2 regions of the Mesorhizobium sp. USDA 4413 genome follow, and region 2 is predicted to be linked to the other one. Evidence: riboswitches for the same ligand, from Rfam matches in the RefSeq annotation. Region 2 holds a riboswitch; the other holds the start of a gene.
The links. Region 2 has a riboswitch for S-adenosylmethionine ahead of metX (homoserine O-acetyltransferase MetX). Riboswitches for the same ligand answer to the same signal wherever they lie in the genome.
Positions count from the first base shown of each region.

Region 1: it holds a riboswitch for S-adenosylmethionine, as region 2 does, so the genes downstream of both, ACVMIM_RS08060 (O-succinylhomoserine sulfhydrylase) here and metX (homoserine O-acetyltransferase MetX) in region 2, are expected to answer to the same signal.

Region 1 covers NZ_JBVPRP010000001.1:1,636,361-1,640,700, reverse strand. The annotation lists gene ACVMIM_RS08070 (hypothetical protein) at 1-339, shown strand, start outside; gene ACVMIM_RS08065 (2'-deoxycytidine 5'-triphosphate deaminase) at 368-1,462, opposite strand; SAM riboswitch at 1,579-1,656, shown strand; gene ACVMIM_RS08060 (O-succinylhomoserine sulfhydrylase) at 1,713-2,903, shown strand; gene ACVMIM_RS08055 (ceramide glucosyltransferase) at 2,947-4,089, opposite strand.
Region 2 covers NZ_JBVPRP010000001.1:96,167-100,506, forward strand. The annotation lists gene ACVMIM_RS00485 (sugar kinase) at 1-134, shown strand, start outside; gene ACVMIM_RS00490 (prephenate/arogenate dehydrogenase family protein) at 131-1,069, opposite strand; gene hisC (histidinol-phosphate transaminase) at 1,076-2,179, opposite strand; SAM riboswitch at 2,327-2,404, shown strand; gene metX (homoserine O-acetyltransferase MetX) at 2,501-3,670, shown strand; gene metW (methionine biosynthesis protein MetW) at 3,667-4,281, shown strand; gene ACVMIM_RS00510 (Stf0 family sulfotransferase) at 4,230-4,340, shown strand, end outside.

The DNA.
Region 1 (4,340 bases), 1.5 Mb from region 2:
CGATCGAAGATGACGACCCGGCTTCTGGCCACCGGCTATTCGAAAGCGCAAGCGAGCTTTCTGATGCGCAACACGGATCGTATGACGTTCGCGTTGCGCGGCGACAACTTGAACGACAGGGCCAAAGCCTGTGGCATCGACTCCGCGCGAGCCTATGTGCTCGGATGCCTGGACAAGCAGTTGTTTCCGGTAGGGGCAGGCTCAAGCTCTCCGCTTGATCAGACGAAGCTGACTCCGGGATTTTGGGGCAGGAAGCGCCTGAGTGTGCGCGAGTTGCTTTTCATCGGCCACTTTCACGCCTGCCTGGGCGCAGCGAAGGAGTTTCTGTTTCGCGGCTGAACCTTCGGTGCCCAAGCCTGCGCCGACCTCAGCGCGTGGCGCGGAAATGCTTGGAGAGCTTGAGGCCCTGCGCCTGATAGTTCGAGCCGAGATCGGTGCCGTAAAGCGCCTGCGGACGCTTCAGCATGTGCTCGTAGACGAGGCGGCCGACGATTTGGCCGTGGTCGAGGATGAAAGGCACCTCGTGGCTGCGCACTTCGAGCACGGCGCGGCTGCCGCTGCCGCCGGCGGCGGAATGGCCGAAGCCCGGATCGAAGAAGCCGGCATAGTGGACGCGGAACTCGCCGACCAGCGGATCGAAGGGCGTCATCTCGGCGGCGTAGAGCGGCGGCACATGCACCGCCTCACGGCTGACAAGGATGTAGAATTCGTCCGGATCGAGAACCAGCTCGCCCGCACCGCTCTTGTAGATCGGCTCCCAGAAATCGACAACATCCTGCGCGGCGCGCTTGTCGACGTCGACAAGGCCGGTGTGGTGCTTGCCGCGATAGCCGACAAGGCCGTCCTTGTCGCCGTCAAGGTCGATGGAGAGCGCGATGCCGCCGCCGGAAATGTTGGGCGGCTCGGTGGCGACGAGCATCTCGGCGCGATGCAGGTCGCGCAACTCGCTCTCGGAGAGCACCGCATTGCCGGTGCGGAAGCGGATCTGCGACAGCCGCGAGCCGGCCCGCACGACGATCGGGAAGGTGCGCGGGCTGACCTCGAGATAGAGCGGCCCCTGATAGCCGGCGGCGATCTTGTCGAACTCGTGGCCGCGGTCGGTCATGACGCGCGTGAAAATATCCAGCCGCCCGGTCGAGCTCTTGGGATTGGCCGAGGCCGACACGTTCGCAGGCAGCGCCAGGCTTTCGAGCAGCGGCACGATATAGACGCAGCCGGTTTCCAGCACCGCGCCCCGGGTGAGGTCGATCTCGTGCAGCTTCAGCCGCTCGAGCTTGTCGGCGACCAGATGGTCGGGACCCGGCAGGAAGGATGCGCGCACGCGATAGGCTTTGTCGCCGAGCCTCAGATCGAGGCTCGCCGGCTGGATCTGGTCGGTGTCGAGCGCGCGCGGCGACTTCAGCGCATTGGCCTCGAACAGCGCCGCGATGTCCTGATCCGGAAGAATGCCTGTCTGCCGCAAAGGCTGGCTCCGTTCACAAGGCCGGGCGAGGACCTGAGGAGGCTCTTGCCGCCCGGCTGGTACAACCCTCTTAATGAAGCCGGCAATTGACGCAAGCGCGGCAGGGGTCTAAAGGGTCGTTATCCCGTGGTGATTTGGCCGGTCGGCTTGCAGCCACGTTAAACAAGTCGCTAAAGGACCGTCGAGCCGCAAGGCTATATGGACCGGTTGCGACTTCGCGGCCGGTTTTTTTGTGTCTGGAAGCAAGGCTATGAGCACCAAGAAGCGCAATTGGAAACCTCAGACGGCACTCGTGCATGGCGGAACGCTGCGTTCGCAATATGGCGAGACCGCCGAGGCGATGTACCTTACCCAGGGCTATGTCTACGAGACGGCCCAGGCGGCGGAAGCCCGCTTCAAGGGCGAGGAGCCGGGCTTCATCTATTCGCGCTACGCCAACCCGACCGTCGACATGTTCGAGAAGCGCATGTGCGCGCTGGAAGGCGCCGAGGATGCCCGCGCCACCGCCTCCGGCATGGCCGCCGTTTCTGCCGCCCTGCTCTGCAGCGTCAAGGCCGGGGATCACATCGTCGCGGCGCGCGCGCTGTTCGGTTCCTGCCGCTGGGTGGTGGAGACGCTGGCGCCGCGCTACGGCATCCAGGCAGCGCTCATCGACGGCACTGATATCGCCAATTGGGAAAAGGCGGTAAGGCCGAACACCAAGCTGTTCTTCCTCGAAAGCCCGACCAATCCGACACTGGAGGTGGTCGACATTGCCGCGGTCGCCAAGCTCGCCAATTCGATCGGCGCGCGCGTCATCGTCGACAATGTCTTCGCCACGCCGCTGCAGCAGAAGCCCTTGCAGCTCGGCGCCCATGTCGTCGTCTATTCGGCGACCAAGCATATAGACGGCCAGGGCCGCTGCCTCGGCGGCGTCATCCTTTCGGACAAGAAGTGGATCGACGAGAACCTGCACGACTATTTCCGCCACACCGGCCCAAGCCTCTCGCCCTTCAACGCCTGGACGCTGCTCAAAGGCCTGGAGACACTGCCGCTGCGCGTGCGTCAGCAGACCGAGAGCGCCGGCAAGATAGCCGATTTCCTCGCCGGCCGACCGGAGATCGCCCGCGTCATCTATCCGGGCCGGACCGATCATCCGCAGGCGGATGTCGTGAAGAGGCAGATGTCTGGCGGCTCGACGCTGATCTGCCTCGACGTCAAGGGCGGCAAGCAGGCGGCCTTCGCCTTCCAGAACGCGCTCGACATCGTGCTGATCTCGAACAATCTCGGCGACGCCAAGAGCCTGATCACCCACCCGGCGACGACGACGCACAAGAACCTCAGCGACGACGCGCGGGCCGAACTCGGCATAGGACCGGGTACACTCCGGCTTTCCGTCGGCCTGGAGGACACCGACGATCTGCTGGAGGACATCGAGCAGGCGCTGAGGGCGGCCAAGTAGGAAGCAAGCTGCAAATTGGACAGGAGAACGCGTCAGCCCTGGCTCACGCGATCTCCTCCAGCTCGGTTATCGCCTTGCTGCGGATGGTCATGGCGTTGCCGCGCCACTCGACCGCGCCGCCGAGCCAGCCGCGCGCCCAGATGGCGGGAAGCATGACGTCGCGCGCGATCATCGCGGTGATGCTGCGCGGCGACAGGTACCAGCCCTTGGACCGGGCGAGCAGACATTCCGGCACATAGGCGACCGCCAGCACGCAAAGCGCCGTGGTAGGCAGGCCGACGCCGGCGCTTGCCGCCGCGATCAGCGCGAAAATCAGCGGCACGACCGCGCCGGTCAGAATCTCGGGCGCAAAGAAAAGCGGGAAGGTGACGCGACGCAGCCGCGCCCAGCGCGCTTGCCGGGACCAGATTTCGGCGAAGGTGCGCTGGCCCAGCGGCTGCTCGAAGGGCGAGGCGACGAGACGGACGTGAAGGCCAATCCCATTGACCAGTTTGGTGGCCGCCGCATCCTCGGCGATCTCGGCGGCCAAAGCCTGGATGCCGCCGTTTGCATCGAGCATCGGCTTGTTCCACAGCATGCTCTTGCCTTGGGCGAAGCCGAGGCCGAGCGCCTCGCCGGCATACTGCCAGCGCGCCTGCAGCGTGTTGAGGAAGGCGCACTCGACTTCAGCCCAAAAACCGTCCGGCCGTGAACCGATCGGCGTCGAGCAGACGAGGCCGGTATCCGGCCGCCACGCCGCGACCAGATGCTGGACATAGTCCTTGGGCATCAGCACGTTGGAATCGGCGAGGATCACCCAGTCGTGCCGCGCCGCCTGCCAGCCCTTGACGCAGTTGTTGAGCTTGGGATTGGCGCTGATGCGGTCGTCGCCGATCAGGAGCCGCGCCGGAACCTTGGGATGGCGCGCGATCGCCGCATCGATGAGCCGCACTACCGGGTCCTCGGCATGCGCGACGCAGAAGATCAGCTCATAGCGAGGCCAGTCGAGCGAGAAGGCGCGCTGCAGGGTCTCCTGGGTGAACGGCTCGACGCCACGAGAAGGAACGATGATCGAGACCGGTTGCGCGCCGTCGGGCGGCGCAATGACATGCCGCCTTTTCAGCCGCGACGAGGCGAGCAGGATGCTGGCGAGGTTGGAGAGGAGAAGGGCTGAGGAAGCCAGGCCGGCTGCGATAGTCAGTTCCATCGAGATCTGGTCACTCCCGATAGGGCGTTTCACCGTTTGTGGGAAACGGCGACCTGCTCTATCTCTTTGTTTTCAAGCAATTCCAGACGGAAAACCGCTCACAGTTTTCCCGGAATTGCTCTAGGCCGCACGCGGCCGTTTCATCAGTCGACAGAGCGCCCGAGTCGCCCGGCACCGTTTGTGCACACCAACATTGTCATGTGTCACTTAAATGACATTGTTTTTCGGCACGTGCGCTACAAGGCTGGAAG
Region 2 (4,340 bases):
GCTTTGCCAGTGCCGCCGCCGCGCTCAAATGCCTGCGCTTCGGCGGCCGCCTCGGCGCGCCGGACAGGGCCGAGACGCTGGCCATGGTGACGGCGCACTGGCCGTCATCGGGGCAGACGAAGGAAAACGCTTAGGGCTTTGCGCCGGGGTGCTCGACCGCCTGCCGGCCAAAATCCGGCACGTCGATATCTTGGCCGGCCTCGATGATCGAGCGGCGGATGGCGCGCGTGCGGGTGAAGAGGTCGAACAGCTTCTCGCCATCGCCCCAGCGGATCGCCCGCTGCAGCGAGGCGAGATCCTCCGAGAAACGCGCCAGCATCTCCAGGATCGCGTCCTTGTTGTGCAGGCACACGTCCCGCCACATGGTCGGGTCGGAGGCGGCAAGGCGGGTGAAGTCGCGGAAACCGGAGGCGGAGTATTTGATGACCTCGCTCTTGGTCACCGCTTCGAGGTCGTCCGCCGTGCCCACGATGTTGTAGGCGATGATATGCGGCAGATGCGACACGATCGCCAAGGTCATGTCGTGATGCTGCGGGTCCATCGTATCGATGTTGGAGCCGCAGCGCCGCCAGAATTCCGAAAGCGTCTCGAGTGCGGCGGGATCCGTGCCCGGCAGCGGCGTGAAGATGCACCAGCGGTTCTCGAAGAGATCGGGAAAGCCGGCATCGGGTCCGGACTTCTCCGTGCCCGCCAGCGGGTGTCCGGGGATGAAGTGCACGCCTTGAGGCACATGCGGCTGCATCTGCGCGATGACGGAAGCCTTGGTCGAGCCGACATCGGTAAGGATGGCGCCTTTCTTCAGCGCCGGCGCGATCTCGGCCGCGACCTCGCCGGACGAGCCGACCGGCACCGAGACGATGACGAGGTCGGCATCGCGCACCGCTTGCCTAGCATCCGTCGTGTAGGAATCGCCAAGGCCGAGCTCCTCGGCCCGCTTCAGCGTGGAGGCGCTGCGCGTCGCGATGGCGATATGGCGCGCCAAGCCCTCGCGGCGGATGACGCGGGCAAGCGACGAGCCGATCAGGCCGATGCCGACCAGCGCTACTTTCTCGAACATCGGTGATGCCATGGTGTTCTAGCTTTTCAGGAAGGTCTTCAGCGCGTCGATGACGCCGCGATTGGCCTCCTCGGTGCCCACGCTCATGCGCAGCGCGTTGGGGAAGCCGTAGCCGGTCACGCGGCGCAGGATATAGCCGCGCGCGCTCAGATAATCGTCTGCGGCCGCCGCCGAATGTTTCTTGCTGTCGGGAAAATGGATCAGCACGAAATTGCCGACGCTGGGTGTGACGCGCAGGCCGAGCCCAGTAAGCTCGGCGCTGAGCCAGGCCAGCCATTTCTCGTTGTGCGTCACGCTGCGCTCGATATGGGCGCGGTCGCGGATGGCGGCGATGCCCGCCTCGATCGCGGTCGCATTGACGTTGAACGGGCCGCGGATACGGTTGACCGCATCGACGATATGCGCCGGCCCGTACATCCAGCCGATGCGCGCGCCGCCGAGGCCGAGCTTGGAGAAGGTGCGGGTCATCACCACGTTTTCGGAGCTGCCGGCGAGCTCGATGCCGGCCTCGTAGTCGTTGCGCCGCACATATTCGGCATAGGCCGCATCAAGCACCAGGAGCACGTTCTTCGGCAATGCCGCGTGCAGCCGGCGCACCTCCTGGAACGGCAAATAGGTGCCGGTCGGATTGTTGGGATTGGCGAGGAACACGATCCGCGTCGCCGGCGTCACCGCGGCCAAAATCGCATCGACATCGGCGCGCTCATCGGTTTCCTTCACCGCCACCGGCTTGGCTCCCGCCGCCTGGATATAGATCTTGTAGACCATGAAGGCGTGTTCGGTGAACACGGCCTCGTCGCCCGGCGCCAGATAGGTCTGCGCCAGCAGGCCAAGGATCTCGTCTGAGCCGTTGGAGCAGACGATGTTCGCCGGGTTCAGCCCATGCACCTCGGCGATCGCCTCGCGCAGCCGCCGCGCCGTGCCGTCAGGATAGACGTCGAGCTTCGCCGCCACTTCGCGCGCGGCCTCGATCGCCTTTGGCGACGGCCCGAGCGGGTTTTCGTTCGACGACAGTTTGTAGACTTTCGTCACGCCGGCCGGCGCGGTGCTTTTTCCCGGCACATAGGCCTCGATGTCCATGATGCCCGCGCGGGGCGTCGGACGGGGCTGATCCTGCTTCATGTCACAAATCCGTCGAGAAGGCCTTCAAGGCCGCAGCGGAAATACAGGCGACGGGCTGGAATGTCGAGTGCCGGCGCCTGGTGCCCGCCTCGCACCGCTACAAGCCTACCCGTTGACGAAGCGCGGCGCTGGTCCTAGAAGGACTGCTCAGACTTCCGTGGTGATTTGGCCGGTCGGCTTGCAGCCACGTTAAACAACTCGCTAAAGGGCCGTTTGCAACCTGTAACCGGCTTTGCGACGGCAATGCCGGTTTTTTGTTGTCCGCTGCCGGCCGGACACGGCACCGGGACGAGACCGATGCGGCACAGGATGAGGACGGACATGGCCGCTCAGCGCGCTGCAAGAACCAAGGACGAGGTCGACCATCCGTCGAGCCCGGTGTTGCAGTTCGGCCCTGACAAGCCGCTGAAGCTCGACGCCGGCACCCTGCTCTCGCCCTTCCAGATCGCCTACCAGACCTACGGCACACTGAACGACGCGCGCTCCAACGCCATCCTCGTCTGCCACGCTCTGACGGGTGATCAGCACGTCGCCAACACCAATCCGGTGACCGGCAAGCCGGGCTGGTGGGAGGTGCTGATCGGCCCCGGCAAGATCATCGACACTAACCGCTTCTTCGTCATCTGCTCCAACGTCGTCGGCGGCTGCCTCGGCTCGACCGGGCCGGCCTCGACCAACCCGGTCACCGGCAAGCCCTACGGGCTCGACCTGCCGATCATCACCATCCGCGACATGGTGCGCGCGCAGGCGATGCTCATCGATCATTTCGGCATCGAAAAGCTGTTTTGCGTGCTTGGCGGCTCGATGGGCGGCATGCAGGTACTGGAATGGGCCGCAAGCTACCCTGAGAGGGTCTTCTCGGCGCTGCCGATCGCCACCGGCGCTCGCCATTCCTCGCAGAACATCGCCTTCCACGAAGTCGGCCGGCAGGCCGTGATGGCCGATCCCGACTGGCATGGCGGCAAATATCTCGATTTCGGCAAGCGGCCGGAAAAGGGGCTGGCCGTCGCGCGCATGGCCGCCCACATCACCTATCTTTCCGAAGCAGCGCTTCACCGCAAGTTCGGCCGCAATCTGCAGGACCGCGAGGCGCTTACCTTCGGCTTCGACGCCGATTTCCAGATCGAGAGCTATCTGCGCCACCAGGGCATGACTTTCGTCGACCGCTTCGACGCCAATTCCTACCTCTATCTGACCCGCGCGATGGACTATTTCGACCTCGCCGCCGATCACGGCGGGCGCCTCGCCGATGCCTTTGCCGGCACCAAGACGCGCTTCTGCCTGGTTTCCTTCACCAGCGACTGGCTGTTCCCGACCGAGGAGAGCCGTTCGATCGTGCATGCCTTGAACGCGGCGGGCGCTTCCGTCTCCTTCGTCAAGATCGAGACCGATCGCGGCCATGATGCCTTCCTGCTCGACGAGCCGGAGCTGTTCGCGGCCATCAACGGCTTCATCGCCTCCGCCGCCCGCGCCAGGGGGCTCAGCCTATGAGCGTCAATCGCGCCCAGCGTGTCGACCTGGAGGTCGTCACCGATCTTATTCCTGCCAATTCGCGAGTGCTCGATGTCGGCTCGGGCGACGGCGTGCTTCTGGAGCTCCTGCAGGAGACCAAGCAGGTCGACGGCCGAGGGCTGGAACTGTCGCAGCGCGGCGTCAACGAATGTGTGTCGCGCGGACTTTCGGTCATCCAGGGCGACGCCGACACGGATCTGAAATTCTACGCCGACAAGGGCTTCGACTTCGTCGTGCTCTCGCAGACGCTGCAGGCGACGCGCAATCCGAAGATCGTGCTCGATGAGTTGCTTCGGATCGGCAACCGCGCCATCGTCTCCTTCCCCAATTTCGGTCACTGGCGCGTCCGCTTCTCGCTGCTGATCAAGGGCAGGATGCCGGTCACCAAGGACTTGCCCTATTCCTGGTACGACACGCCCAACATCCACTTCTGCACCATCCGCGACTTCGTCAACCTGTGTGAGGAGCTTGGCGCGACCGTCGAGAAGGCGACCGCGCTCGACGCCAACGGCCAGAAGATCGGCCTGTCGATGCCTTGGTGGTTCTGGAACTTCTTCGGCCAGCAGGCGGTGTTTTTGTTGAGACGCTGAGGGGAATGCACTTCGTTCGTCGATCACCGGCAGTGGTGGAAATTCCGCCAAACATTCTG